Nodosilinea sp. E11: one gene and its partner. The protein of the gene in region 2 interacts with the protein of the main gene of each other region in a pairwise test. Links are inferred from orthologs where the notes say so. Each region holds a gene or a part of one and is shown on either strand. Other genes may lie near its edges.

Region 1 (15,416 bases), 1.3 Mb from region 2 along the record:
CTCGCACTCGGCGCGAGCTCGATAATGACGATCAAGATCTGCACCTGCAAATCGTTGGCGTTTGGGAGCCTGAAACCCTAGGGTTGCCTGGCGAAACCCCCGCCAGCGAGGACAGCGCAGAAGACGGGGATGAAACCACCGCTGAAAAACCAGATTTGGCGGATTTGCCGCCGGTAAACGACAACTTTTTCTCCATTCGTGGCGAAGTCATTAAATACACGCCTGAAGACCAGTGCATTGCTGTCAAAATTCTCCAAGGGGCAAAGCGTACCCCTGGCACTTCTAAACCGTTCAAGCTGCTGCTTCACGGCACGATTGAAGGGCGTACCGTGGGCTACTTCTGGGATTTTAAGGTGAAGCGTGAAGCCAAGGTTTTGGTGCTCAGCGAAGCCTCGGTGGTGGGCATTGTGCCACCGAAGAAACGGCCTAAGGGCAGCGGGGGGGGTGGGCCACGGCGGGGAAATCCTGGCCTGCGCAGTGGGCCAGGGGGCAGTCGCCCGCCCATGCCCAGCCGTCGGCCTGCTGGGGTTAAAGGCAGCAATTTGGGAACAGATACTCGTTCCGAGCCGGTTTCCGAACGCCTCTCGAATCGCCCTAAAAAGCGCGAAGAAAACCACGAGAGCAGTGCCGAGTAGGCGACATGTTGGCCAGGTTAACCGCTCAGGGCATCTTGGGGCAGAAAGGCGCGGTCTTGGGGTAGCGATGCCACCGGGGCCGCCAGCTCAAACTGGCCAGATTCAATCCAACCCTTGAGTTCGTTTGCCACCTGGCGGGCCAGGTAAACACTGGCTAGCGGTGCCGTGCGTACGGTTTGCCCTTCGATGGCGATCGCCCCCGACTTGAGCTGAGCGTAGCTCACCAGGCCAAAGGTGGGGCGCACCCGTCGAGGAATGGAAAAATCCATGACTGGCGCAACAATGTCGGAATCTTGCACCGCACAGTGGGCGGCAACGGTTTCGTTGAGTAGGGGAATGGGAACGCCTACGCCCAGCATCAAAGAGGGGCCGTAGCCTTTGAAATAGCAGCCCCGCACCCATTCTGACCGCATTTGTTTGGCATCGCCAATCAGGGCCAAGGTGGCCGCTGGGCCAATGGGAGTGCGGTTGGGCAAGCGCCGCTGCAGGGGAAAGTGCTGTGTTCCTTCCCAGGCGACATAGCCGACGCCGCCGCCCAAAAAAATGCGGGTGCCAATGCCGATCGCTTCAAGATCGGGGTCGTTTAAAAGTGGGGAGAGGGCACCGGGGTTGGCGTAGACCGCGTTGCCCAGGCGAGGTTGCAGCGGGCCTAGGTAGGTGGAGAGGGTGCGATCGCCTCCGTTTACCCCAACAATAAAATTTTGGTATAGCCCGCGCGGGCTGTACAGGTAAAACTGGTTGATCGTGTCGCGGGTAATGGTGGTTTCGAGCGAGGTGCGGGGGTAACAGTCGGTACCGTGGCCCGTGGCCTGGAGGGATACACTGCGTCCGGCGATCAAATCGGCAATCACGTGGCCGCCGCCGTGCTCACGCACAGGTTCGGTGTCGCCCAGGTCGCCGCCCCGCCCTGCTACCGCAGGCTGGCTGGCCCCCAGACAAACATCCACTGCGCCAAAGCCCGCGTAGGCCGGCACCCCATCGAGATAACATTCCAGCAGCTTGATCGGTGGGTCGGTGTGGCCGAGGTTAAGCATGGCCCCCGACGATTCCATCGGCTCAAAGGTGCCAGTTACCACCACATCGACGGCTTTGGCGGCGGCGGCTATGCCCTGCTCTTGGGCCTGAAGCTTAAAGGCTTCGGCAGTTTGCACCACCGCTTTGCCTTGGCGAATTTTGGCGTTGATGCTGTCGATGGTGCGCATGGATGGTGCCTAGAGGGTAGAACGGCGACGCAGCCAGAATAACCCCCCCATCAGCACTGAAGGCGCAATCAGTAGCAGGAGCACTAGGCTGAGGGCTGGCTGATTTTGCCCTGCTTGGGAATCTGCTAGCAGCGCCGGTACCCCATATTTGATGGCTGCGCTCAGCACCCCAGAAACGGCCACCACTTTGAGCACAAAGTTGAAATTGGAGAGCGTCATGGGCTTAGGAGGGCGATCGCCGCACGTTGAGACAACACCATTCCTGCCGTCGCCAGAGGGTAGACACCACCCAGCCATGCTGCTCTAGGGTATCGGCGACTAGCTTAGACTGGTCGAGCAAAATGCCGCTGAGAATGCCCCAGCCATCGGCGGTGACAATGGTGTGCATTTGAGGGATTAAGTCCATAATCACCTCAGCTAGAATATTGCACACAAGGCCGTCGGCGGGGGCATCCATGGCCTGGGCGATCGCATCTAAACTGCCATGAAGTAGCGGCAGCTGCTCTTCCGTCAGCCCGTTGAGGGTGCGGTTGCCCATAGCTGAATGCACCGCCAGATCGTCAATGTCTGCGGCGTAGGATTTTTTAGCTCCCAGCAGCAGCGCTCCAATTGAGAGAATGCCAGACCCACAGCCAATATCGGCAATTGTGACATCGGTTTTTTCGTAGGTGAGCCGCATTTCGAGCGACTCCAGGCAGAGCTGGGTGGTGGGGTGGTTGCCGGTGCCAAAGGCTACCCCTGGGTCGAGGCGCAGCACCAGCCGCTGATTGCCATCGGGCGGTTCGAGCCAGGCCGGGGTGATCAAGAAGCGATCGCCGATCGGCTCCGGCTGCCAGTGGTCTTTCCAGCTCTTTGACCAATCTTCTTCGTCAATGAGCTGCCAGCTAATGCGGGGCAACACTAGATTGCTGCACAGGGCATCTTGCTTGATCAGCAGGGCTAGGGCCGATAGATCGAGCAACTCGAGCCGATGCTGCGGAAAATAGGCCTGAACTACGCAGGAGGAACCCCGCTGCTGGGTAGATGTACCCTGGCTGCCAAAACTGTCGAATCGCCAGAAGACCGTATCCTCTAGGGCCGGATCGCACAGTACCTTTACTTCCCACCAGGTGTTGACCACAGCCATTCTAGAGATTGCCTCGCAACTATCAAGATTGGGCCTGCCCCGTGCGGGCTAAAGCCCCAAATTTTCGGCTGTAGGGTGGGCACTGCCCACCACTTACTCACCGCCTATCGCGTTAGCCCACCGCAGCTTAAGCACCCTACGCCTTGCCCCCCTACAAATTAACTGTGTAGGCATCGCGAATACCCGGCACCTTGAGAATCTCTTCCAAGATGCCTTCGGGCAGGGGGTCATCGAGGCTGAGGGCCATCACCGCGTCGCCGCGCACAATTTTGCGGCCCACCTGCATGCTAGCGATATTGACATTAAAGCTGCCCAGCAGCGAGCCAATTTTGCCAATGATGCCCGGCATATCGCGGTGCAGGGTAAACAGCATATGCTGCGTTGGCGGCACGTTGATCGGAAACTCGTCGATGTCGGTGACCCGAATTTCGCTGCCTCCCAGCAGCACCCCAGTCACCGAGTGCTCGCCCAGGTTGCCCTTGGCCGACAGGTTCAGCGAGCCGGTGTAGTCGCGAATGTCGGCGTCGCGGGTTTCAATCACGTGGATGCCCCGCTCCTTGGCTTCGATGGAGGCGTTAACGTAGTTGACCCGTTCTTGCAAGGCGTGGGAAAGCAGACCCTTGAGGGCCGCCACCATGATCGGCTGGGTGTCGCCCCCGGCGATGTCGCCCTGGAGCCGCACGGTGAGTTCTTCGACCCGACCCCCAGCTAATTGCCCCACCAGGTTGCCCAGGGTTTCCGCCAGTTGCAGGTAGGGGCGCAGCTTTTGCATCACCTCGGGGCGCAGACCGGGAATATTTACCGCAGATCGCGCCGGTAGCCCCAGCAGCACATCGCGAATTTGCTCAGCCACATCGATGGCTACATTCACTTGAGCTTCTTCGGTAGACGCGCCAAGGTGGGGGGTCAGAATGATTTCCTTGCCCAGCTCCCGCAGTTCCGACTCGCCCAGGGGTTCAGCCTCGTACACGTCCAGGGCGGCACCCCCGATGGTGCCCTCCCGTACGGCCTTAGCCAGGGCCGCTTCGTCGATGATGCCGCCACGGGCGCAGTTGATGATCCGCACCGTGGGTTTCATCGTAGCCAGGGCCGCCTCATTGACTAAGTGAGTGGTTTCTGGCGTTTTGGGCAGGTGCAGGGTGATGTAGTCGGCCTCGCGGAACAGTAGGTCTAGCTCCACCAGGCGACAGCCTAGCTGTTCAGCGCGATCGGCGGAGATAAACGGGTCGTAGGCCAGCAGCTTCATGCCCATGGCCCGGGCGACCGTGGCTACATGGGAGCCAATTTTGCCCAGGCCCACCACGCCCAGGGTTTTCTTATAGATTTCGACCCCGGTGAAATCTTTGCGCTTCCATTCGCCCGCCTTGACCGAGCGATCGGCGCTGGGAATGTAGCGCGACATCGACATCATCATCGCCAGGGCGTGCTCTGCCGCTGCGATCGTGTTGCCCTCGGGGGAGTTGACCACCACAATGCCCCGTCGAGTGGCTTCAGGCACATCGACGTTGTCGACTCCTACCCCAGCCCGGCCAATGATTTTGAGGTTCTGCCCCGCCTCAATCACCGCCTTGGTCACCTTGGTGCCAGAGCGAATCATCAGCGCGTCGTAGTCGCCAATGGTCGCCACCAATTCTTCGGGCGAAAGGCTGGTATTGACGTCGACCTGGGCAACTTGGGAGAGAATATCGAGGCCCGCTTGATCGATGGGGTCGGAAACTAAAACCTTGGGCATGGGTCAGCCATAAAAATGTCACAGGGATCTACTTTACTGCAAAGCCGGGGCAGGGCATTAGCGTGGAGAGTACTTTTACTGTTCTTCTAAGGCCCGAAAACAGTCAGACAGCACCACATTAGAAAACAGAAAACCTTCGGGATCGCTGAGACGCAAACAGCGGAGATCATCCCAGGTGTCGCCTTCAACGATGACAAATCCCTGCTCAATGTGAGGCTTGAGGGTTTGTTGGAGCATTGACCAGGTTTTAGGAGAACAATGCGATCGCAGCTCATCGCCGTTAATCCCCTCTTTGAGCCGCAGCCCCAGCATCAGCCGATCCAATAATTGTTCCAGGGTTGGTGTTGGTGGTTCGCTGTGAACTCCCCCAGCGGCTTGAAAGGCCTTGACCCACTCGCCGTAGGTCGTCAGGGTGCGGGGCCGACTGACGCGCTGGTGCTGGGTGTAGCTGGCGGCCCCCAGGCCAAACCCGTAATAGGGCTGGTTGCGCCAGTAGGTCAGATTGTGCTGGCATTGGTGTCCCGGCTGGGCATAGTTAGAGACTTCGTAGTGGTCGTAGCCCTGGGCAGTTAGCCATTGCTGAGCCAGCCGATACATGGTGGCGGTTTGATCGTCGGTGGGCAGGGGCGCATCGCCCGGTTGGTAGCGTTTGGCAAAGACGGTTTGTGGCTCTACCGTGAGGTCGTAAATGGAAAGGTGGTGAGGTTGGAGGGCTACGGCCTTAGATAGGCCGGTTTCCCAATCGGTCAGGGTTTGGTGGGGCAATCCAGAGATTAAATCGAGGCTCCAGTTAGGCATGGCGACCTGGTGTAGCCAATCTACAGCCTGGTATACGTCGGCAACGCGATGGTAGCGGCCACAGCTTTCTAAGGTGACATCGTCTAGTGCTTGAACGCCGAGACTGATGCGGTTGATGCCTGCGGCTAGGTAGCCCTGCAAATGCTCTAGGTCAAAGGTGCCGGGGTCCATTTCCATGGAGATTTCGGCGGTGGGGGCGATGCCAAAGCGGCGATCGAGTTGGGCCAGAATCGTTTCTAGCTGGGGGACAGAGAGCAAAGATGGAGTACCGCCGCCGAAGAACACAGTGCTGAGGGGGTGTTCATTCAGCTTTGGGGTGGCTACGATTTCTGCACAGAGCGCGTCCACATAGCTTTCTACGGTGCCTGAGGTCTCGCCACGCTGCTGGTTACCCAGCACTGAAATTGGGAAGTCACAGTAAAAGCAGCGACGACGGCAGAAGGGAATGTGGATGTAGGCGGCGGCAGGGCTGGAGATATTGCTAGAGAGGGTAGTCATCGCCTATACCTTGAAGCGAGAGGCCGGGATTGATACCAATTGTCCATGCCGCTAAGGCGACACCTGGAAGGATGAAAACTGTAGGGTGCATCCGCGCAGCGATGCACCATCTTAGGGTCATTTTCAGAGCAAATCCGCAGCACAAAATCCCGATTCCCAAACGGCTGAACCGTAGGGGCGAATGGCATTTGCCCTGTTGAAGCATGAGTGGTGAGGCAGGATTGGGTATTGTAGCCAGGTCTACCGCTGGGGACATTTCGATTGTTCCCAGACCCCCTCAACCAGGGACGTTCCGCCGCCCTGGACCCGACGGACGTATTAGGCTGTAGGCGGCATGTCGCGCTTCGCATCGGTCTCGGCTTGTAGGTGATCGGGGGGGCGATCGCTCTGTGCATGGTCTTGCCTGTGTTAAAGCAGGCTAACACTATCCCCAACCCTAAGACTTTGCCCGCATTGATTGGCGATGTTGGTGTTGACCGCCAGTTTGTAGAAATGGTCAAACCATTGGGGGGGTGCCCAGCTCGGCAGGGTGGCGGTGCGCTGCTGGGCGAAGGTTTTTTGGAAGCTTTTGGTGGCAGATCCGGTGAGGGCGTCGCGAGTGGGCACAATGCAGCGTTGGCAGGGGTTGATGCCTTGTAGCACCACATCACCGATGGTGAAGCAGACGGGGGTTTCATCGGTGCTGAAAAGCTGGTCTTCCCAGAAGGCAGGCACACCGTCGATCTCCAGGTTGGTGCGGAAGCGACGGCGGGTTTCGTCGAGGGTAAGGCTATACCAGTCGGCGACGGTCTGGAGAGTGGCGGTGCTGATTACCGTTGGTCCAGCGGCATAGGTGTCGTCAGGAAAGCCGAGGTCGTGGTTTTCTTGTAGGGTGACGGGCTGCTGAAAGTAGTTGGCTAGCCAGGTTTCTAGGTCTGGGCGCTGCTGGTGCAGGGAAAAGGTGACGGTTGAACTATCGCTATCCACGGCTAGAGTGATGAACTCGCCATCGTCAGAGAAAGCCGATCGCAGGCGGTGGATGGCGGCGGTGCGCTTGGCGTTGATGAAGCGGTTTTGGGCATCAAACAGGGCATAGGTGCGATCGCCCCTCAGCGCCCCACTCCCCAACACCGTCGCCTGGGACACCGCAACCCCATCTAGCGACTTGACGGGGAAAATATCAATGCGAGACAGAAAAGGGAGCATGGGGCTGGATCCTCGCTCGATGTCGATGCTCTAGCCATCATAACCATCCCTTGCATGCCCATCATCAGGGCGATGGGCACAGGCTTTGCCCTTTGCCTATCCTACGTTTAATCACAACTATCTACTTAGCCCTCGGTCTTAGCCCTCGGTCATTGATAAAAAAAGACCCCTGAGTTAGCTATCCTCAGAGGTCTGAATCAGGGTGCATCTACCATTCCACTCTCCTGAGGCGGCGGCTAAATTCCGGTGAAATACCTGGAGTTCACGGATACTTGAAACAAAGTGGCTATGATCTGGGGGCTGTATGAATTCTTGACTTTTGCCCTATGGCCAACGCCGCGACCTCGCCTAAAATCCAAGATTTTCCTGCGGGCACCTCCTCGCAGGTTGCGCCCCTAGCGCCGGGGGTCTATATCGTAGGGGCTGGACCGGGTGACCCAGAACTGTTGACGGTTAAGGCACAGCGCCTGCTAAGCCAGGCGGATGTGATTCTCTACGCCAACTCTCTGGTGCCCCAGCAAATCCTTGAGTGGACCCGCCCTGATGCTGAGCGTATTGGCACTGCAACGATGACCCTGGAGAGCATTCTGCCGCTGATGGTGGAGCGGGTGCGGGCCGGCAAGTCGGTAATTCGCCTGCAATCGGGCGACCCCAGCCTCTACAGCGCCATCCACGAGCAAATTCAGGCGCTGGCGGAGGCTGAGGTGCCTTTTGAAGTGGTGCCGGGTATTAGCGCCTACCAGGCGGCGGCGGCCAAGCTCAATGCTGAGCTGACCATTCCGGGGCTGGTGCAGTCGATCATTCTCACCCGCATTAGCGGGCGCACCCAGGTGCCCGAGGCGGAGGATCTGGCCAGTCTGGCGGCCCACAAAACCAGCCTGTGCCTGTATTTGAGTGCCCGCCATGTGGAAGAGTCTCAGGCCCAGCTTTTAAAGCACTACGAGCCGGATACCCCGGTGGCGATTTGCTTTCGGATTGGCTGGCCCGATGAGCAGCTTTTAGTCGTTCCACTGTCGGAAATGGCCCGAACCACCCGCGAAAAAGACCTGATTCGCACTACGCTTTACGTGATTAGCCCAGCGCTGCGGGGGCAAAAGGTGAGGTCACGACTGTATAACCCCGACCACACCCACCTGTTTCGTCCCAAGGATCGATCGGTCATCCCCTCTGATGCGACCCAAGATGCGGTGACTACTGAGGCTTGACCTGAGTGATGGCTGGGCTTAGAGTGTTGGCATTAAAACTGAATTTAAGCCTCTAGGGTTCCGGTTTGGCGATGGTGCTGAACGGCTGGTCCGAGAGAGGCGGGTTGGTGATGGCCAACTACACGGCGGGACAAAAGCCCGGGAGGATTTTAGAAGTTGATCGCGTCAACTTCTCTGATTTTCCCGGGCTTTGCTGTACCTGGCCTGGGAATCGCGTTTAGTCTAGTGCTCAAGTTATCCCTGTGAGGCTTTCCGATGACCACCGACCCCGCCAATGATCCAGTATTTCAAAGCCCCAATGGCCAGTCTTCTGAGGCCCAGCGCGCCCTAGAGATGGAAGCTCGCTTGCCCATGACCGGCTGGCAGCAGGAAGTCTCCCAGGGTCTGGAGTACGGCCTAGAGGCGGCGGCCAGCATTCGCGATCGCACCATCCCCACCTTTTCTCGTGGTGAGCTGCCCCACTACGCAGGCATCAACACCTTTCTCAAAGCACCCTACGTCGAAGATGTGCGCCGGGTGGGCGAGTTCGATGTGGCGATCGTCGGTATTCCCCACGACAGCGGCACTACCTACCGCCCTGGCACCCGCTTTGGCCCCCAGGGTATTCGCCGCATCTCGGCCCTCTACACCCCCTACAACTTTGAGATGGGGATCGACCTGCGCGAAAGCATCACCCTCTGTGATGTGGGCGATGTGTTCACCATTCCCGCCAACAACGAGAAGTCCTTCGACCAGATTTCTAAGGGCGTGGCCCACGTGTTTGCCTCTGGCGCGTTCCCGATCTTGCTGGGGGGCGACCACTCCATCGGTTTCCCCACGGTGCGGGGCATCTGCCGCCACCTGGGCGACAAAAAGGTCGGCATCATCCACTTCGATCGCCACGTCGATACCCAAGAAACCGACCTGGATGAGCGCATGCACACCTGCCCCTGGTTCCACGCCACCAATATGGCCAACGCCCCGGCCAAAAACCTGGTGCAGCTGGGCATCGGCGGCTGGCAGGTGCCGCGCCAGGGGGTGAAGGTCTGCCGCGAGCGGGCCACCAACATTCTCACCGTCACCGACATCACCGAAATGGGCCTCGATGCCGCCGCCGATTTTGCCATCCAGCGCGCCACCGACGGCACTGACTGCGTCTGGATTAGCTTCGACATCGATTGCATCGACGCGGGCTTTGTGCCCGGCACCGGCTGGCCCGAACCCGGCGGTCTACTACCCCGCGAGGCTCTCTACCTGCTGAAGCGCATCATTCAAGAAACCACCGTCTGCGGCATCGAAGTGGTGGAGGTGTCGCCCCCCTACGACGTCAGCGACATGACCGCGCTGATGGCCACCCGCGTGATCTGCGACACCATGGCCCATTTAGTAAAATCGGGCCAGCTACCCCGTCGCGAGAAGCCCTCGTACATCCATGAAGAGGCGAATATGAACGTGGATGAGCCCTGGGAGTAGGGAAGTGTGGAGAGGTGAAGAAGTGAAGAAGTGATCGCGTCTCCAGCTCTTTACCCCTTTACCTCTTCACCCCTCTACCTCTTCACTCTTTCCCCCCCGTTCCCTGCCATGCATGAAACCGATATGACCAAGGCTCTCATCCTCACCGTGCGCGACTGGTGGGAGGCGCAGCCGGGGCAGCCTGCGATCGAGAAAGTTCACCTGACCGTCGGCAAGTTTACCTGCGTGGAGCCGGTGGGCCTACAGTTTGCCTTTGAGGTGCAGACCCGTGGCACCTTTTTAGACGGGGCCGAGCTGGTGATTAACGAAACACCGCTAATCGCCTACTGCCACGATTGTCAGAGCGAGTACCGGCCCGAAATTGGCCTGCAATACGCCTGCCCTACCTGCCAAGCACCCATGGGCGACATTCGTTCCGGGCGCGAGCTAAAGATCGATCGGGTAGAGTATGCGGAGGCGATCGCCCAACCGTAGGGTGTATTAGCGCAGCAATGCACCGCTTCATGTCTCGGCTTAATCTCATCTAAAAGTCTTGCAGACCCACCCCCGCCCCTCCTAGGAGGGGCATCGGAAAATCCAAAATCGCAAATTCCCAATCTAGAATCGCCCTATGCACCAAACCTTTGACGCTGCTTTAGGAATCGATCTGCTCCACGTCAACCAGAGCGGGGCCGACCACAACCGCGCCCACTTTGACCGCTGGGGCATCACCTGCATGAATATCATGAGCAGCCCTGGGGCGGGGAAGACGGCGCTGCTGGAGCGCACCCTGGAGGGGCTGCATGGGGATCTGGCGATCGCCGTGATCGAAGGCGACATGACCACCGAACTCGACGCCGATCGCCTGCGCCAGTACGGGGTGCCAGTGGTGGCGATTAATACGGGGCGATCGTGCCATCTCGACGCCAAAATGGTTGCTGGTGGGATCCATACCCTAGAGCACAGCTACGAACCGAATGCCCTGGATTTGGTGCTGGTCGAGAACGTGGGCAACCTGGTCTGCCCTGCCGAGTTTGAGGTGGGCGAACACGCCAAAGTGGCCCTACTGAGCATCACCGAAGGCGAAGACAAGCCCCTCAAGTACCCGATCATGTTTCAAGAGGCTGACTGCCTGCTGATCACCAAGGTAGATTTGGCCCCTTACCTGGATGTCAGTATCGAGCAAATCGCCGCCAACGTGCGGCAGATGAACCCCGATGTGACGATTATTTCTGTCTCGGCCAAAACGGGGGAAGGGTTGGAAGACTGGTTTGGATGGGTGCGCGATCGCGTGTCAGCCGCTACTTCGGCTAAGACCCACGTTCACATCTAATATCAAATCCTGGTGAGCTACCCCCGATTTAGCAGGGCGACAAGCCAAAATCAAGAGAATCTCAACAGCCGCTGCATGACGCCACCTACGGCCCGTTTCATCTGCTGCTTGCGCCGCCAGCGCTGAAACTCTTTGCGGTAGCTATACTCGTTGGGGCGATAGATGCGCCATGCATCCCAGGCAATTTGCAGTGCCCAGGGGCCTAAGGTGATGTAGAGCAACCAGTTCCACAGCCAGCCGCCCGTGACCAGCTGAAACACCACCACACCACCGCCGATGATCAAAAACTGGGCCAAATCGTGGTGAAGGCGCTGCCGTCGCTGGCTATCAAACAGCTTTTGGTCGGCCAATTCATATTTCTTGACGTCCCACTCGCGCTCGGCTTCGGTAACCAGGTCAGCGGAGATCCCCAGCTCGTCGGCAATTTCTAGTAGCTGAGTACGAGAAAGCTCGCCAGACTCAGTTTGACGGGCGATCGCAATGCTCAAAATCTGCTGGGCATCTTCGGCGGGGTACAGAAACTCGCCATCCCGGATGTACGAATCAGTTGTTAAATCAGCCATCGCTGCCCTCTTGCCCATAAATCCCTTCTTATTTTTATAAACAAAATCTGGGGGATGTGGGGGGCGGTTGCAGTACGGAAAACCTATCGGCACAGCGATCGCTCCCTGTGGTGAGACCTGCGCCGGTTAGGGCATGCTAATGGGTGGATACGCATCTTAACCATCGGAGTGTGCACTATGACCCAACTGGTACCGATCCGCCTAGAGGATGGCACCGAAATCTATATGGAAGCCACCGACGATGTGGTCGCCCCCCCTTCGGCCCCCGACCCCTACGCTGAAACCACCCGCACAGCCAAGGGCCTGGGTATGACCCCCCAAGCCGCCCAGGTGCATGCCGCTCAGAGCTTTAAAGCTATTGAAAGTACCATTCGTACCTACACTAGCTACACCATGAATGCCTTCAAAGACATGGCCACCGCCAATGTCGAAAAAGTCACCCTAGAGTTTGGCCTCAAGGTCGGCGGAGAGGCAGGAGTTCCCTACGTTACAAAAGGCACCGCCGAGAGCAATCTCAAAATTACGGTGGAGTGCTCATTTAACTAATTTGCTTACCGACAGAACGGTAAGTCATCGTCACCATCACCGGGTTCCTTGGAGGGCGGCTAGGGAGCCGTCATCTAAAGACCCGGTTTTTCGCTGCGCTATAGAGATCCCCAGCCTCTGTAACCCTAGCTGAGGGTTGCCCGTTTTCTGCCAGCCAGTACTAGGTAGAATAGCGGGATTGGCCCAGGGGATGACTAACCGAGGACAATCAGTATATTTGTTGTGCCAATTCTTGGCCAATGTATAATAATTTGATAATCAATCTCGCAGAAACGAGGGTTTCCCTGGGATATTTTCTAAGATTTCGTCGATATTAGGGAGCCGTTGGCTTCTTGTTATAGTGATCTAGAGACCTCTTGGTCTTGACTCTGCTACCTTTGGAGCTGTACCTGCGGCAAGTTTGCTCCTAGATAAAGCTACATTCTGAAGCCCGCTCCTGACAGTTCCTGAAAATCTGACTGGCCACCACCACTACAAGGGAATGAGATTTTGCAGGGATTGACGAAGGAGAAACCTATCTTAATCACCTGCTGTGCTGCCGGGGGGGCACTGCTCGTTTTGACTATGCTGGTGCGATCGGAGCCGAGCAACAGGTCTACGCTACCACCTCCGCCCCCCAGTGCCGAAAGTCTCAACATTCAGACGGTGCCGGTGCCGCCCCCTCCCGGTGTAGGCCAAGAAATTTTGCAAGATCGCTTAGAGCGCGATCTGACTCGGCAGCAAGATCTGGTGAGCAGCCTGCAAGACGAACTGCGCGCCCAAAAGAATCTGGCCGATGATCTCAAAGTTCAGCTGGAGCGGCAACGGGCTGAAACCGATAAAGTCTTAGAACAGCTGGATACCTATCAGGAGACGGTCGAGAATATGACCTCTCAGCAGGTGCGGCTGATGGAGTCGATTCCGCGCAACAACGAAACCCAGACTATGATTCTCTGGGGTATTTTGGGCCTGTTTATGATGCTCATGCTGGGTGGCGGGACAGCCTTTGCCATTCTTGCCCTGTGGTTGATGCACCTTCAGCGGCGCACTTCTCAGCCGCCCCCGATGGTTTATCCCATGCGCATGCCGCCCAACCCCTACGTATACTACGAAAATCAGCCTCTGCCACCATCCGTGCATCCACACGCCTTTGTCCAGTATGAGGTTAGGCCCTACCAAGATTAGGGGCGGCAAACAGTATGGGTTAGAGGGAATAGGGATAGGATTCACGGTGTAAGGTGTAAGGCGCAGGGCTCAGCCTGATGATCTGCCTCAGACCCTGTACGGCTAGATCTCTCCTGTTCGCCGTTGTGCCGCTGTAGTCTTTTAAGTTGATTGCCATGACCCTGACCCAGGTTTGGGGTGCTTTTCTGATTTTTGTGCTGGCTCCGGTGGTCGGTGGGTTGCCCCTGACCGGCTGGTCAACGCGACTGCTGACTGGGCAGCGACTGCGGCGGGTGGGCACCGGCAATGTCGGGGTGTCGGCGGCGTTTTATCACGGCGGCAAGGTGGCGGGCATTGTGGCGGTGCTGCTAGAGGCTGCTAAGGGCATTGGGGTGGTGCTGCTAGCCCGTTATTACTTCCCAGCGGATCCGGTTTGGGAAATTATTGCCCTGATTGGGCTGGTGATGGGGCGCTACTGGTTTGCTAAGGGGGCAGGCACCACCAATGTCGTGTGGGGCATTGCGGTCTATGACTGGCCCACGGCGCTACTGACGTTTATTCTTAGCGGGCTAGGATTTACGATCTTTCGCGAGCGACGGCAGGGTCGACTGCTGTCGCTGGTGCTGCTGCCGCTGATTACCGCTCTGCGCCACCAGGATGGGGCGTTGATTATGGCGATGACCTGTCTTAGCGTGCTGATCGCCTGGATCTATCAAAAGCTACCGGACGATCTCGATTTGCCCGATGATCAAGGACGATTGGAGTCTCGCACCATGTTTCGGTTTTTTCGCGGCGATCGCGGCTTAGTTGCCCTTGATGCCCCCCTCGATGCGGCTAAATTTGGCCAAAAAGCCGCTACTCTGGGCCAGCTGCGAGCCTGGGGCTACCCGGTGCCGCGCGGCTATGTGCTGCCCGCTGGGGATGACCCGACCGCTCTACTGGCGATCGCCGATCCCTCCCCCACTCAGCCGCTTGCCGTGCGATCGTCCGCCCAGGATGAAGATATGGGCAGCGCCTCGGCGGCGGGAATCTACCAGTCGTTTTTGAATATCACCGACCAGGAGGGGCTGACGGCGGCGATCGTGCGGGTGTTTTCCTCCTACAATTCTCAGCGGGCGTTGGCCTATCGCCAGAGCCAGAGCCTGCCAGAACGGGGTCTGGCGGTGATTGTGCAGCAGCAGGTGCAGGGCCAGTTTTCGGGGGTAGCCTTTAGCCGCGACCCAATTACCCGCTGCGGTGATGCGGTGGTGATCGAGGCGCTACCGGGGGGAGCCGAGGCGGTGGTTGGGGGTCAGGTGACGCCCGAACAGTACCGGGTACTGGTGCAGCCCGACGATCTGCCTCCCCTGGCGGAGATTGCCGAGGCCGACTGGCAGATCTCTGACGCGCTAACGCTGACCGTAGACGGCGAAGGCCAAACCCCGGCGCGGCTGTTGCAGCAGGTCGCCTACCTGGCCCGCCATCTGGAGAGCCGCTATCAGGGCGTGCCCCAAGACATCGAGTGGAGCTACGACGGTGAGGCCCTGTGGCTGTTGCAGAGTCGCCCAATTACCACCCTGCAACCCCTGTGGACGCGCAAAATCGCCGCTGAGGTGATCCCCGGCACGATTCGGCCCTTGACCTGGTCAATCAATCGACCCCTGACCTGTGGCGTCTGGGGGGAGATTTTTACGGTGGTGCTGGGCGATCGCTCGGGCGGCCTCGACTTTGAAGCCACCGCCACCCTGCACCACGCCCACGCCTACTTCAACGCCACCCTGCTGGGGGATATCTTTCGCCGCATGGGCCTGCCCCCAGAGAGCCTAGAGTTTTTGACCCGTGGTGCCAAGTTTAGCCGCCCGCCCCTGGGCTCTACCCTCAAGAACGTGCCTGGCCTGGTGCGACTGCTAAGGCGCGAACTCAAGCTGGAACAACAATTTACCCAGGAAAACCGCGATCGCTTTGAGCCTGCTCTGCAAGCCTTAGCCAATACCCCCAACGATGCCCTCACGCCCCAGGAATTGCTGAGCCGAGTAGACA
Region 2 (15,419 bases):
TTACTGGTGTTAGGTTTCACTTCGATCAACGCCAACCTACCTTAAAACTTTTGTCAGCCAATCAGGGCGGTGAGATATAGCCAAGGTCGATTCAGTAGGATTTGTGGTGCGAATATGTTCCCAAAGCAGGGAAGTCGGAAAAAGGTCCGCAAGGCATCCCGGTCTTTGGCCAAACACTGAGTGGCTTCGTAATACTTGGACTGATAGGTCTGAATAGGGTGTTTAACGGTTTGGTTGCCTCTGCTTTGCTCTCAGCTCACAGGCCTCGAGAATAGCACAATCCCTCGCCAGCCTTCTTGCATTCACCTATTTGCAAATAGAAGAATTTTGGCAATTATAGCCATAGTCACTTGGGTTAGAACATCCAGATACCTCAGAAACGTTCGAACGTTCAAACGTTTTCAGGGAAAATGCCTTAACCAGACTGGCTACAGCTATATTAATTGTATTCACAAGTCTTGGATCAATGAAGTCAACACTCTTATTCGCCTTAACGAGTTGCAAACTTATTAGATAATATTTTCCAGACTAAAAACATGCAAGGAAAAACATCCTAGAACCAGCAATGTTTTTAGTAAGAGCAGCATCTTTTGCCGAGTGTCGCTAGAGGAATCTACTCCTACATTTAACATTCACCTTTATCCGCACAAGTCTATGCAGCATCAAAAAAGCCAATTAGCAAGGAAAATCGCATTAAAAAGGCCTAATTCAATCAGCATCCATATTGCCAACTTGTCATGCTTAGAGAAGCATTTCTCCAAATAAATTTATATACTTCACATGAATGTCGGAATCATTGCGAAGAGTGTGTGAACCGCTCTGCCCTGTTCGCGGACCAACCCATTTTAGTATGGTATCACTGAGTAGTCGTTCTAAATGAGAGGATCCCAAACAAACTAAAGCCTTTAGTGCATATAGTTTTAAAGTATTTCAAAAATGACTACATTTCTAGCAATTAGATAACATTTTTATTTTATTGAGGTACATTAAAACGTCTATAGATATTTTTGAAAAAGGTTTTTATAGCCATAGTCACCTAGATTAGGACATCCAGAAATCTTAGAAACGTTTGAACACTCAAACGTTCCTAGGGAAAAATGAATTAACCGGACTGGCTACAGCTATACTACGCTTTTTGATTGAGAATTACCATAAATACTAGTTAGATAATGCGCGTTTACAGGTTGTTATGCTTTTAGTTTTCAGGGTCGTCTTTTTGCAACCTTGACTCAGAGCTTTACTGGACAAGTTGCCATTTAGTTCATATACCTGACAACTTATGGGAGGCAGGGAAACCCTATGAAAACTATTCCCCGGCTAGCCGGCGATCGACAATGACTGCGGGCTGTTATTGACCAGGTTGCCTCCTAACTGGCGACAGGGACTCTGCCAAATGCTCAAATAGTTACAGTCCTCTAAACTTATTTAATTTCTATGAAAGCGATTATTCTCTCAGGTGGCAAAGGAACGCGCCTCCGCCCATTGACTTATACAGGAGCAAAGCAACTTGTCCCTGTAGCCAACAAGCCAATTCTATGGTACGGAATTGAAGATTTAGTGAAAGCCGGCATCACAGACATTGGTATTATTATCAGTCCTGAAACTGGGGCTGAGGTTCAGGCCAAAACAGGTGATGGGGAACGCTTTGGAGCTCACATTTCCTACATTCTCCAGGAGAAGCCGGCTGGCCTAGCTCACGCTGTTAAGGTAGCTCAACCATTCTTGGGAGATGCTCCATTTGTCATGTATCTTGGAGACAATTTAGTTCAGAGTGATTTAAATATATTTCTGGATGAATTCAAAACCAAACAGTTAGACGCGCTTACTTTGCTATGCAATGTACCAAATCCTACCGCCTTTGGGGTGGCTGAGGTTGATCAGAGTGGACGAGTGTTGAGACTTGTCGAAAAGCCAAAAATTCCACGATCAAATTTAGCGCTTGTCGGCATCTATTTATTTAACAATAGCATTCATGAGGCGATCGCCAATATTCAACCCTCTGCACGGGGAGAGCTAGAAATCACTGATGCTATTCAGTACTTAATCAACCATGGAAACCAAGTCGAGGCTCGACAGATCCAAGGCTGGTGGCTTGACACGGGGAAAAAAGATGACCTTCTAGAAGCTAACCGCGTGATCCTTGATACTTGTCTTGTCGCTGCAAACCATGGCGAGGTTGATAACCAAAGTCAGATCATTGGGCGAGTTCGGATTGGGGAACGTTCTAAAATTAAGAACTGCACGATTCGAGGCCCGGTCGTTATTGGCGAGGATTGCGATATTGAGAACTGCTTTATTGGCCCCTATAGCAGTATTGCAGACCAGGTTGTGATATTAAACGCTGACTTAGAACACAGTGTCTTACTTCAAGGTGCTAAAGTTCTCAATATTCAGCAACGAATCGTAGATAGCCTAATTGGTCAACGCGCACAAATTAAAGAAGCACCCCAGCGACCAAGGGCAGTCAGGCTCATGATTGGTGATGATAGTCAGGTGGAGCTGGCTTGAATTACCTTAAGGTGTTTAAACTTTTTTTGACCTATACCGAATAAATAACCGTATGATTACCTCAGGGCAGAAATCAAACCGATCTCAAGAACCTAGATCCCCTAGAAAAATATTGATTACAGGGGGTGCTGGGTTTATAGGTTCTAATTTCGTTCACCATTGGCATGAGACGTATCTGAGCGATCGTATCGTCGTACTCGATGCTTTAACCTATGCAGGAAATCTTAACAACCTCAAGGATTTAAACGGTTCTTCACAATTTCGGTTTGTACAGGGAGATATTTGCGATCGCCCTTTACTTGATCAGATTCTGGCAGAAGAATCAATTGATACTATTGCCCACTTCGCAGCAGAGTCTCATGTCGATCGCTCAATCTTAGGCCCAGATGCTTTTGTACGCACTAATGTTGTGGGTACGTTTACGTTGCTAGAGAGCTTTCGGCAACACTGGCTAGGCCGAGGAAAGCCTAAGGATGATCGTTTTCTACATGTATCGACTGATGAAGTTTACGGCAGTTTAAGCGAGAATGATTTGGCTTTTAGTGAGACAACTCCCTATGCTCCTAACAGCCCATATTCTGCATCAAAAGCGGGAAGTGACCATTTGGTGCGCTCATATTTTCATACCTATGGAATGCCTACACTGATCACAAACTGCTCCAATAATTACGGACCTTATCATTTTCCTGAAAAGCTAGTTCCACTCACATGCATTAATATTTTGATGGGTAAGCCTTTACCCATTTATGGAGATGGTCAAAATATCCGGGACTGGCTCTATGTTGGTGACCACTGCAAGGCTATTGATTGCGTTATACACTGCGCCCCGCCGGGAGAAACTTATAATATTGGAGGAAATAACGAAGTTAAAAATATTGATTTAGTCGCTATGCTCTGCGATCTTATGGATGAATTGGCGATAGATTTGCCGGTTCACCCAGCTCGCCAACTCATTACATTTGTTAAAGATCGACCTGGGCATGATCATCGCTATGCAATTGATGCGACTAAAATCCGTACAGAATTAGGATGGACGCCTTCCGTGACAGTTGATGAGGGCTTACGTCATACTGTTCAGTGGTATCTTACTCACCCTGAATGGTGGCAGCCACTACTCTCCCCTGCTTATCAGGATTACTACAAAACGGTCTATGCTTAAGGTGCATCCCTTATGGATTGAGTCCTAGTTCTAAAGATTAAAGTTTGCGAGCCAAGGGCTAAGTTTACGCCGTGAAGTACTGAACAAGTAGCAAGATGCGCCGATAGATGATCGCCTCTTGCTCGGCCTTGGTTGAAGGTCAACTACAACGGAACTATCAGTCGTTGCCGGAGAAGGCTCGTCGTCGCTATGAGGCTATTAAAGCAGCGACGGGGTACCCGAGAGTTAGTACCTAATACCAAATCCGATTTGGTTAACCCCGGTCCATAATCAGGAAACCCGTAGGGCATAGCATGCTATACCTCTACAAATCGGGGTGCTCATTCGGGGTTCAGTATAGCCATCGCCAGAACCGTTAGGACATGACCGATACCCCTAAAGCGATGGCTATACGCCATTGCGCCATCCCAGTTTTTAACCGGAGCAGAGGCCGATGTCCTAAGCGCAATGGCTATCGCTATATAAGGCAGGGAAAAGCAGCCCTAAAAAAGTAGCTCCCCGTAAATTACGGGGAGCTACAGTTTACTGTGCCCTAACGGGCAAGCGTTAAGTTACTTGACAGTAACTTTAGCCCCAGCTTCTTCAAGCTGTTTTTTAGCGTCTTCAGCATCGTCTTTGGTGACCGCTTCTTTGATCGCCTTGGGAGCAGCTTCAACCATTTCCTTGGCTTCTTTCAGACCCAAGCCGGTCAAACCACGCACCACTTTCAGAATGGCGATCTTCTTGTCGGCGGGCACATCTTCGAGCACGACGTCAAATTCGGTCTTTTCTTCTTCGGGCTCAGCAGCAGCGGCAGCACCGCCACCCATCATACCGGGGGCCATCATCATCATACCGCCGCCAGCAGAGGCAGAAGCATCGACGCCAAAGGCCTCTTCAATTTGCTTGACTAGCTCAGAAGCTTCTAGCAGGGACAGAGATTTTAACTGTTCGAGAATTTCATCAGTTTTAGCAGACATAGTTACCGGTTAACTCCTGGTAGAAAAACAATTAAACGTGAACAAACTGAGTAAAGACGTGCCTAAGCCGCATCTTTTTCGGACACTGCCTTGATGGCGCGGTTGAGCGAGGCAGGTACCTCTTTGATACCGACGGCCAGCTTGGTTGGCACCGCATTGACGCCCACAGCCACCCGAGTCGGCATCGCCTTCATCGCCCCGGCCAGACGAGCCATAAGCTCTTCTTTGGTAGGTAGTTCGGTGATGGCCTTGATCTGGTCTTCATTAAGGGCCTGACCTTCCATGACACCGCCCCGTAAAACGGTTTTTTTGGTGTCTTTTTGGAACGCCTGGTACTCCTTAATTGCCCCGCCAAAGTCTTCTTTAACCAGCACAAAGGCTGAAGAATCCTTGAGGAACTCGGTGATAGGCTGCCAGTCGTCGTTGCCATCGACAGCGATCCGCATCAGCGTGTTTTTGGCAATCTTGCACACAGCGCCCTTGGGACGCAGCCGATTTCGCAGGTTGCTAATTTCAGCCACGGTTAGCCCTTTGTAGTCAATCACAAAGGCTAGCTGAGCTTCTTCTAACAGAGCCTGAATTTCGGTTACCAGCTCTTTCTTATTTGCTAGGGTTCTCCCCATGTTGATCTCACCTCCTTTAAAGTTGGGGATAGGGAAACTTAATTACCCAATCCAGGTCTGGGCCAAGCTGTTGCCAGCTATGGCAACTAAAAACAAACCCCGACAACCATGCCGGGGCAGACCAACAACCGACTATGCTCAGCCCAAGGCAAAAGCACTTCAGTCATTACGTCAACCTCGGCAGGGTTTATGCAGCGCCTAGCTGGCACCTGCTGTCTACGGTCGTCTATGCGATTGTTGGGGATTAGTTCAGCTTGTCAGTCTCCTGGTTGGTTTGGGTAAAACTGAGGCCACCTGGTGACCAATCTAGGCGATATCGCCCAGTTTTAGGTCACGCAGAGAGTTAACGTCAAGGCGGATGGATGGGCCCATGGTAGAGGCAAGAGCCACCGTGCGCCAATAACGGCCTTTGGCACCGGAAGGACGATTACGATCAATGGTCTCTTGGAGAGCCTTGAGATTGACCAGTAAGTCTTCGGCAGTAAAACTTGTCTTGCCAAACATAACATGGACGATGCCTGTTTTGTCGGCGCGAAACTCAAGCTTACCTGCTTTGAATTCGCTAATGGCCTGAGGCAGATCGAATGTAACGGTGCCGCCCTTGGGAGAAGGCATTAGACCACGGGGGCCTAATTGACGACCCAGCTTAGCCACCTGCGGCATAACGTCAGGGGTGGCAATCAGCACGTCAAAATCCATCATGCCTTTTTGGATTTCGTCAATCAGCTCTTCAGAGCCAGCTAGGTCGGCACCCGCTGCTGTAGCCTCAGCCACTTTTTCACCTTTGGCAATGACCGCGACTCGAATTGTCTGCCCGGTACCTTTGGGCAAGATCACCGTGGTACGCAATTGCTGGTCGGTATACTTGGGATCAATGCCGAGGCGAATGTGTGCTTCGGCTGACTCAATAAACTTAGCCGTGGCCGTTTCTTTGAGCAGCTCTAAAGCTTCCATCGGTTCGTAGAGCCGATCTTCTATCTTGGCCTGGGCTTCGCGCAGGCGCTTGGATACTTTAGCCATAGTGTCTCCTTGGGGTCAAACGAAGCTAGGCTTCTTCCCCGTAGTATGAACAATTGAGATGTGAGCAATCGAAACGTTTCTGGTCTGTGACTAGGTACTAGCACCTAGTCAGCAACGGTAACACCCATGTTGCGGGCAGTACCTTCAACGATATTCATGGCAGCATCAATATCGTTGGCGTTGAGGTCAGGCATTTTGGTTTCGGCAATCTCTTTGAGCTGAGCTCGGGTAATAGAGCCAACCTTCTTAGTACGAGGTTCACCAGAACCACGTTCAATACCAGCCGCTTTCTTAATCAACACCGAAGCCGGCGGGGTCTTGAGGATAAAGGTAAAACTACGATCTTCAAAGACCGAAATTTCAACCGGTACTACTAGGCCAACCTTGTCTTGGGTGCGGGCGTTGTATTCTTTGCAAAACGCCATGATGTTGACCCCATGCTGACCCAGAGCGGGACCAATTGGGGGAGCTGGGTTTGCCTTTCCAGCAGGAATTGCCAGCTTAATTAACGCTACGACTTTCTTGGCCATTAATTAACTCTCTTTTTCCACTTGGTTAAATTCCAGTTCTACTGGGGTGTCACGCCCAAAAATAGACAGCAAAGCCTTGAGCTTACTGCGTTCAGGGCTGACTTCTACCACTTCGCCCTCAAAGTCTTTAAAAGGACCTGAGAGCACGGTGATTTTATCTCCAGGAGACATATCGACTTTGACGATGGGCTTTTGCTCTTCGGTGCGCTTAAAGATGCGCTTGACTTCACTCATCCCGAGCGGCATTGGCTTGACGTGGCCGCGACCACGACCGTAGGCGCGACGCTGCTCGGCCCCAACGAAGTTGATTACGTGGGGAGTATTTTTGACTACCGACCAGGCCTCATCATCCATGAACATGCGCACCAGCACATAGCCAGGGAAAACTTTTTCGTCAATATTTTGTCGACTGCCATCTTTGCGAAGCTTAACCGCTGGAGTTTGGGGAATCTCGACCTGAAAAATACGATTGACTACATCGAGTGTGCCAATGCGCTGTTCAAGATTGAGTTTGACGCGCTTTTCACAGCCAGAGGCTACCTGAACAGCATACCAACGAGCTTTACGTTGATAAAATTTGGCCGCCTCCGCGTCAGCCCCATCGGCTTCAGAGGTCGCCGATGATTCCGATGACTCGGTCTCTAGCTCGGCGTCTAAAGCATCATCAAGGGAAGCATCGTCGTCATAATTAAAGTCTTCTGATGTAAGCGCCATTAGAATACTTGCCCCGAAACCCACCCAAACAGACGGTCAACAAGATAGATCAGCGTTGCGGAAAGGCTAACCATAAGAATGACGGCGGCAGACTCACTGATGAGCTGCTGCCGACTCGGCCAAACCACTTTGCCTAGCTCCTCTTTGGTGCCCTGGAGAAAGGCAACGACGCTAAAGCCTTCCTCAGCGGTAGACTGAGCTGCTGCTGACTTACCTTTGGACTCTACTGCGGCGTCTTTTTTAACCACTGGTTTGGCTCCTGTTGGCGCTGGTCCGAACTGAACTAACTGGGAACAATGAATGAGCAAACCCGCTTGCCCTGACCTAATCGCTTCTGCTTAGAAGAACTAGACTTGGCAACTCGGTGCCCTGGCTTATTCTCGAGTAAAAGGCAGTGACAATATCTACGCCTCATATCGTCCTGATAGACAGGAACTAAGAGATTTGGATACTGCCGCTGCCACAACTCAGCGCGCCCTGGAGGACTCGAACCCCCGACATCGGGTTTTGGAGACCCGCGTTCTACCAACTGAACTAAGGACGCATGCAGCCAGGTGCTTAACACCAGAACCCAGCTTGATCAATTCTAGTTGATCGGGCGATCGAAACGCTGCTTTAAGCGAGTTGCTTTGCCCACGCGATCGCGAAGATAGTAGAGCTTGGCCCGGCGAGCCTTACCCCGACGCAGCACAGTAATGCTGGCCACTTTAGGCGCGTGGAGCAGGAACACCCGCTCTACCCCAACCCCTTGGAAAATCTTTCGTACCGTGATGGAACGATTGATACCGCCGTTGCGCATGGCAATGACGGTGCCCTCGTAAGGCTGGATCCGCTCTTTACCGCCCTCCTGAATGCGCACGCCAACACGGATGGTGTCGCCGACGTAAATGGTAGGGAGGTCAGTCTTTAACTGCTCCGCTTCAATCGAGCGGATGATTTCCTCTGCGTTCATAGGGCCTGCAAATGTGCACGGTCTACGATTATAGACTATCAAGTGCTTTAGTCAAAGCCCAAAATAATGTTTTTTGTTTTGGGATTGCGGTTGATCTTTTGCAAGGCCTAGCTGGGCATAATGCGGCCTCCCTGGGCATAGTGGTATTAAGCATGCGCCCCACAGCCTACCTGCTCCCAAATTCCCTCCATAGTAGCCCTAGCAGCCCCCGGTTATGTCTAATCTACCTATTACCCCCTCGTTTGGGGAAGGGTCGCCCCCCCTTGCGAAGGAAGCCACTGTGGCGCTAGAGGCGATCGCGATTCCCCTGTGGATTGTCGATCAGCACCAGCGTTGGTGCTTTCTCAATCGAGCCTGTAGCCCCTTGCTAGGACGTAATTTGGCGGCTCTAGTCGGTCAGCGGAGCACCGATGTGTTGCCCCCAACCACAGCCCAAGAGTTAACAGAGGCGGGGCAGCGGGCGATCGCCAGCGGCCAAGACCAGACCCAGGCGATCGCGATGGCTGACCAGACTGGGCAACTGCGCAGTCTAGTCACCACTACTCATATTTTTTTATCAGCTAGTAGCGAACCGTTGCTGCTTGTGACCTTGCAAGACTTGCTGCCCCTGCAACAGGTCGAACAAACGCTACAGCGCCAGTCAGAGCGGGAGCGGCTGCTAGGGGCGATCGCCCAGCACCTGTTACAGTCGCTTAACTCTGAGGACCTGCTGCAAACCACGGTCAACGAGGTGCGACGCTTCCTGCGGATTGATTGGGTTTTGTTTTACAGCTTTGACTCCGACGACAACGGCGTCGTGGCCGAGTCGGCTAGTAGCACCCTAATGGCAGGGAGGAAGTTAGTCGAAAGCGATTTGAGCTTTACCCCGTCTGACCTCACGCGTTATCGCCAGGGCGACATGGATGTAATTGACAACGTTGCGACAGCCAATCTACCCCCGGACTGCCGAGAAAAGTTTGCCCAGGCTCAGGTCAATGCCTGTCTGATTATGCCCATTGTCCAGGGAGAGGCTTTTTATGGCCTAGTGTGTGCCCTCAATTGCAGCGGCCCACGGCCCTGGGCATCTTGGGAAATTGAAACCCTGCGCGAGGTGTCGCTTCAGGTGGGCAGCGCGATTAAGCAGGCACGCCTCTACAACCAGGTGCAACAGCTCAACACTGACCTAGAGCAGCAAGTCGCTCAACGGACCGAACAGTTGCAAACGGCCCTGGAGTTTGAGGCCACCCTAAAGCGGATTACTGACCGGGTGCGTGACAGCCTGGATGTGAACCAGATTATGCTGACGGCAGTGAAAGAGCTGACCGAAGCCCTGGATGTAAAGGGCTCAAACACCTCCCTATACGATCTGGAGCAGGGCACCTCGACAATTTATTACGAGTACAACAGCTCAAGCCCGTCATACCAGGGGCGCGTGGCCCAGATGGAGGCCTTCCCGGAGGTGTACCACCAGCTGCTGGACGGGCAGTATTTTCAGTTCTGTTCGGTGGAGCCGAACCCGGTGCGGGGCTATGTGGCCATGCTGGCCTGTCCGGTGGTCGATGACCGGGGGGTGCTGGGCGATCTGTGGCTGATTAACGATCGCGACTACGGCTTTAACGACATTGAAATTCGCTTAGTACAGCAGGTGGCAAATCAGTGTGCGATCGCCATTCGCCAAGCCCGTCTCTACCAGGCAGCCCAGTCTCAAGTGGCTGAGTTAGAACGGCTCAACACGCTCAAAGACGACTTTCTCAGCACTGTCTCCCACGAGCTACGCACGCCCGTCACCAGCATGCGAGTGGCGCTGCAATTGCTGGGAGTGACACTCAACCAAGAGTTTGACCTCACCGCTGACCTGGGCAAACCCAAGGCCGAACGGACGCGCATTGGCCGTTACTACAGCATTTTGCAGGAGGAGTGCGAGCGCGAAATTAGCCTGATCAACGATCTGCTCGACTTGCAGCGGCTCGATGTGGGCAACCACCCCATGCAGCCCGAACCGATCTGGCTCGATACCTGGCTAACCGGGTGGATCGACAGCTTTGTCACCCGCGCCAAAAGCCGTGATCAAACCCTGAGCCTAGAGGCGGCACCGGCCCTGCCCGTGGTATACAGCGACCTAGCTAGCCTAGAGCGGGTGCTGGCAGAATTGCTCAACAACGCTTGTAAGTACACCCCGCCGGGAGAATCAATCACCCTCGCCGTGTCGGCCACCGCCACCACAGCCGGGGAGCAAGTGTGCCTAGCCATCACCAACACCGGGGTGACGATTCCTCCAGAGGAGAGAACCCGCATTTTTGATAAGTTTTACCGGGTGCCCAGCGCTGATCCCTGGAAGCAGGGGGGCACAGGCCTAGGCCTAGCTCTGGTGAAAAAGCTAGTGCTGCACCTGGGTGGCGATGTTGAAGTGACCAGCGACAGGAACCAAACCTGTTTTGCCGTTACCCTGCCAACCCAGCCGACCCAGCCGACCCTGCCGACCCTGACCCGATAGGATAAGAGTAGGTCTTCTAAATCCGAGGGTGAGGCTATGGACAGTGCGGCGAACCAAGCTCCAGCAGTTTACGCCGGACAGTTTGGCGATTACACCATCACCAAAGGCGATCGCCGAGGGGTGGTGCTCTACCGGGCTGGCCTCGGGGTAGCGGCGGTTGCTTTTGGTATAGGCAGTGCGATCGCGCTGTTCTTCAGCCAAAACCCCACTCTGGTGCAGGCTATCAGCCCGCTCTATACAGTGTTTTGGTTAGGGCTGGGGCTAAGCCTGGCTACTATTCACATCTATCTGGTGCCCCTGCACCGGCTGTTGCAGGTGTTTTGGCTGGGGGGAGGTGTGGCTACCCTAGTTCTCTCCCACGGTATCGATGGGCCATTAGCGCAGACGGTAATAGCACAACCCCAGGTGCTGTGGGGCATTGGCTTGACCTTCGTTGCCCTAACCGGCATTTTTTTCAAAGAAGCCTTTTGCTTCGATCGCCTGGAGACTAAATTGCTGACCCCGCTAGTGCCGTTACTGCTGCTAGGGCATCTGTTTGGCTGGCTCCCCCTAGCTATCAAACAAGGGCTGCTGGGGGCTTGGGCACTGTTGTTTCTGGTGTTTGCCCTACGCAAAGCGGTGCAGCCAATCGTGCCCGATATTGGTGATAAGTCGGTGTTTGAGTACCTAAAACAGCAACGTACTGCCCAGGGCTAGAGAACCGGGGTTCAGACTTAGGTTCATGGCGACTTTGTTGGAGGTGTAAGGGAACTCTTGAACCCTACGCATTTATACTGAGAAAATCTTGGTCCGCACATAAGATCAGCCCTTGGTAGCTGTCGCGGCACGATGTCTCTCAGATCACCGCGCAACATTGAATGACTACGACCCAACAGAGCACCATGAGCAATGCCCCCGGGCCGCTGACAGACCGGGTTCTCCCTGCTGCTGGTAGTCAGGCGGCAGTCGCTGAGGGTTTGAGCGCCGACCCGTGGGCCAAAGCATTATTTGCCTTTGGCCACCAGATTGAGACCACACCGCACCCCTGTCGTCCTCAGCGCCCGCCAAGTGCCCACGATACCAACCCATCGCCGATCTCTGAGACTGCACCTGTCGCCTACTCGTTCGCAGACGCAGCCCCGCAGTTGGCAAACCCCATGGAGCCGTTACGCGATCGCGATCGCGCCGCTCTGCAAGACTTCTTTGCCCACGATCAGATGGTCACCATTGAGGCCGATATTCTCCACCGCCTCAGCTATCTGATGCCCGAACCCGCCTGGGAGGTAGAACCCTACGAGTTTTTGCGGGAGTTTCTGTAGGCCAGCAGGCGGTGAGATGGTCTAGCATCAAGACAGATTTCGCCGTCTGGTTTTCTCCGTTCTGCGTGGCTTTCTCCAATGCCTGCTCTTCCCGGTTCTAAGACGCCCTTTTGGCGGCGCGCCCCCAAGCTGATTTTGCGCCCGCTGGAGTATTTTGAAGACAACTACCGCCGCTACGGCTCGGTGTTTAAGGTGGGCGAAGGACCACCGCCGTCCATCTATGTGGCCGACCCAGCGGTAATTCAAGGCATTTTTCAGGCTGACAGCAGCTATTTTCACATTCCTCCCCAAGGCATGGGCAGCGGGTTGACCTTTATGCTGGGCGACAATTCGCTGCTGCTGATCGATGGGGTGCGCCACCGTCGCCACCGAAAGCTGCTAATGCCGCCGTTTCACGGCGATCGCATGCGGGCCTACGGCGACACCATCTGCACTCTAAGCCAGCAGGTGATGGCCGACTGGCAGCCGGGTAGCGCTTTTGACCTGCGAGCGGCGATGCAGGAGATTACCCTGCGGGTGATTCTCAAGGCGGTGTTTGGGCTGGGAGAGGGCGATCGCTACGAGCGCCTGCGACAGCTGCTCAGCACCCTGCTAGAGGGCTTGGGCACACCCCTGAGCGCCTTTTTTATCTTCTTTCCGGGGCTGCAAAAAGACTGGGGGCCGCTCAGCCCCTGGGGTCGGTTTGTGCGGATCAAGGCTGAAATTGACGCGCTGATCTATGCCGAGATAGAAGAGCGGCGTGTCCCGGCGGGAGCGCTACGCGAATCGCAGCCCCAGGCGGGTCGCACCGACATTCTCTCGCTGATGATGGCCGCCCGCGACGACCAGGGTCAGCCCCTCAGCGACGGCGAACTCCACGATGAGCTGATGACCCTGCTGATTGCCGGCCACGAAACCACCGCCTCGGCTCTGACCTGGGCACTGTACTGGGTGCACTGGCTGCCTGAGGTGGGCAATCAAATCCGTCAAGCGCTCGATCACCTGGGTCCCGACCCCGACCCGCTGGCCGTTGCCAGCCAGCCCTACCTCAATGCCCTCTGCCAGGAGACCCTGCGAATATATCCGGTGGCACCCACCACCGGCATTCGCATTCTGAGTCAGCCGCTGACGGTGGCGGGCTACGAGTTCCCCGCCGGGGCAGCGCTGTTTCTGAATATTTACCTAGTGCACCACCGGGAGGATCTATACCCTGATCCCGATCGCTTTCGCCCCGAGCGGTTTTTAGAGCGGCAGTACTCGCCCTACGAGTATTTTCCCTTCGGCGGCGGGCACCGCAGCTGCATTGGCTCGGCCTTTGCCCTGATGGAAATGAAGCTGGTGTTGGCCACGGTGCTGCGCCAGTGGAGGTTGGAGCTGCCTGCGAGCCACCAAAAACCGCTGCGCCCGGTGCGGCGCGGGCTGACCCTGGCCCCGCCGGGTCACCTTCGCTTGGTGCCCCTGGCCCAGCGAGTGCCACAGCCCGAGGCGCTATTGCTGGGTTAGGGCCACATCCACTGGGGCCACGCCCCCCTGGTCGAGAATCTGGGGAATTAGATCTTCGCGGCGCACCGCCATCAGGTGTACGCCCTGGCAGATCTGGCGGGCCGCCTGCACCTGCTCAGCGGCAATCTGCACGCCCTCTTGCAGTGGGTCACTGGCGGCGGCCAGACGATCGACAATGGCCTGGGGAATGTGGGCACCGGGCACGTTGCGGTTGATGAAATTGGCGTTTTTGGCCGACTTGAGCAAGAAAATGCCGGCCAGGACGGGGCGGTTATAGTCTGCGGCGACTTGATCCATAAATTTGGCCAGACGGTCAAAGTCGGTGATCAGCTGGCTCTGGAAAAACTGTGCCCCGGCCTTGACCTTGGCTTCAAACCGCCGCTGTAACCCCGACCAGCTGGGCGACTGCGGGTCAATAGCCGCTCCGGCGAACAGATCGAGGGCACCGTCGTTGAGGGGCTTATCGTGGCTATCGACCCCACCGTTGAGCTGGCCCAACAGCTTGAGCAGCCGCACCGACTCTAGATCAAACACCGCCCGCGCCTCGGGGTGGTCGCCCGCTTTGACCGGGTCGCCAGTAAGGGCAAGAATATTGCGCAGACCTAGGGCATAGGCCCCCATCAGATCGGCCTGGAGGGCAATGCGGTTGCGATCGCGGCAGGCCACCTGACACACCGCCTCAATGCCCTGCTGTTGCAGCAGCACCGCCGCCGCCCACGACGACATCCGCATCACCGCACGGCTGCCGTCGGTAATGTTGACGGCGTGCACCCGGCCCTTCAGCCTCTGCCCCATGGCCAGCATGTGCTCGGGGTTGCCCCCCTTCGGTGGCATCACCTCGGCGGTGACCAAAAACTGGCCCGCACTGGCCGCCGTGCGCAGCCGATAACCCAACGGTGCAAAAGTCAAAAAATCCTCCTTAGGAACCCTGACCTTCAGGATTCATGCGTCAAAGACAGGGGTAGTTGCTCAGTATATCTCGCTGGCTACAGCGGCTTAGAGTAGCCCAGGGCTGTTTTCACCCGATCTAGGGTTTGATTGGCCCTAGCGCGAGCCTTTTCACCACCGGCTTTAAGAATGCTCTCTAGGTAGCCGCGATCGCCCATCAGCTCGGCATAACGAGCCTGAATCGGAGCCAGAGCCGCCACCGCCGTCTCGGCCAGCAGGGGCTTAAACTGACCCCAGCCCATCTCCTTACACTCTGCCGCCACTGCCGCTTTAGTCTGCCCCGACAGCACGGTATAGAGGGTCAGCAGGTTATTGCACTCGGGGCGGGCCGGGTCGTCAAACCACAGCCCCCGCTCGGGGTCAGTCTTAGCCCGCTTAACCTTTTTGAGAATCACCTCCGGCGGATCGGTGAGGTCGATGCGGCTTTGGTCAGAGGGGTCTGACTTCGACATTTTTTTAGTGCCGTCGGTCAGACTCATCACCCTGGCCCCTTCGGCGCGGATCATCGGCTCGGGAACTTTTAGCACCGGGTGCTCTTCGCTGCCAAACTGAAAGTTGAGTCGGGCAGCAATGTCGCGAGTTAGCTCCAGGTGCTGCTTTTGGTCTTCGCCCACGGGCACCAGATCGGGTTCGTAGAGCAAAATATCTGCCGATTGCAGCACCGGGTAATCGAGCAGGCCAATGCTGACGTTTTCTCCCTGCTTAATCGCCTTTTCTTTGAACTGAATCATCCGCTCTAACCAGTTGAGCGGC

The links.
Region 1: the proteins of rplK (region 2) and prmA interact in binary tests that used the Escherichia coli proteins (3 or more experiments, as listed by UniProt). The link is inferred for Nodosilinea sp. E11 from one-to-one orthologs.

What each region holds. Positions count from the first base shown.
Region 1 is NZ_CP136520.1:3,171,613-3,187,028, forward strand. The notes cover bases 1,010-3,825. They hold prmA (50S ribosomal protein L11 methyltransferase), read right to left. Parts: upstream 2,958-3,825; coding sequence 2,061-2,957; downstream 1,010-2,060. Other genes in these bases: RRF56_RS16150 (homocysteine biosynthesis protein), read right to left, coding at 1,010-1,837; RRF56_RS16155 (hypothetical protein), read right to left, coding at 1,847-2,056; serA (phosphoglycerate dehydrogenase), read right to left, coding at 3,115-3,825. Also shown: RRF56_RS16145 (hypothetical protein), read left to right, coding at 1-635; more of RRF56_RS16150, read right to left, coding at 653-1,009; more of serA, read right to left, coding at 3,826-4,695; radical SAM family heme chaperone HemW, read right to left, coding at 4,771-5,991; RRF56_RS16175 (MOSC domain-containing protein), read right to left, coding at 6,400-7,176; cobM (precorrin-4 C(11)-methyltransferase), read left to right, coding at 7,503-8,381; RRF56_RS16185 (agmatinase family protein), read left to right, coding at 8,637-9,833; hydrogenase maturation nickel metallochaperone HypA, read left to right, coding at 9,942-10,307; hydrogenase nickel incorporation protein HypB, read left to right, coding at 10,444-11,145; RRF56_RS16200 (2TM domain-containing protein), read right to left, coding at 11,196-11,708; RRF56_RS16205 (CU044_2847 family protein), read left to right, coding at 11,886-12,254; RRF56_RS16210 (hypothetical protein), read left to right, coding at 12,819-13,418; RRF56_RS16215 (glycerol-3-phosphate acyltransferase), read left to right, coding at 13,574-15,416. UniProt on the Escherichia coli protein: Methylates ribosomal protein L11.
Region 2 is NZ_CP136520.1:4,423,705-4,439,123, reverse strand. The notes cover bases 5,087-7,905. They hold rplK (50S ribosomal protein L11), read right to left. Parts: upstream 6,800-7,905; coding sequence 6,374-6,799; downstream 5,087-6,373. Other genes in these bases: secE (preprotein translocase subunit SecE), read right to left, coding at 7,513-7,761; nusG (transcription termination/antitermination protein NusG), read right to left, coding at 6,803-7,513; rplA (50S ribosomal protein L1), read right to left, coding at 5,556-6,269; rplJ (50S ribosomal protein L10), read right to left, coding at 5,087-5,249. Outside these bases: RRF56_RS22050 (glucose-1-phosphate thymidylyltransferase), read left to right, coding at 1,435-2,508; rfbB (dTDP-glucose 4,6-dehydratase), read left to right, coding at 2,561-3,667; rplL (50S ribosomal protein L7/L12), read right to left, coding at 4,219-4,626; more of rplJ, read right to left, coding at 4,689-5,086; rplS (50S ribosomal protein L19), read right to left, coding at 8,100-8,465; RRF56_RS22000 (GAF domain-containing protein), read left to right, coding at 8,680-10,938; RRF56_RS21995 (DUF2301 domain-containing membrane protein), read left to right, coding at 10,975-11,634; RRF56_RS21990 (hypothetical protein), read left to right, coding at 11,796-12,236; RRF56_RS21985 (cytochrome P450), read left to right, coding at 12,315-13,718; RRF56_RS21980 (methylenetetrahydrofolate reductase), read right to left, coding at 13,704-14,627; trpS (tryptophan--tRNA ligase), read right to left, coding at 14,705-15,419. UniProt on the Escherichia coli protein: Forms part of the ribosomal stalk which helps the ribosome interact with GTP-bound translation factors.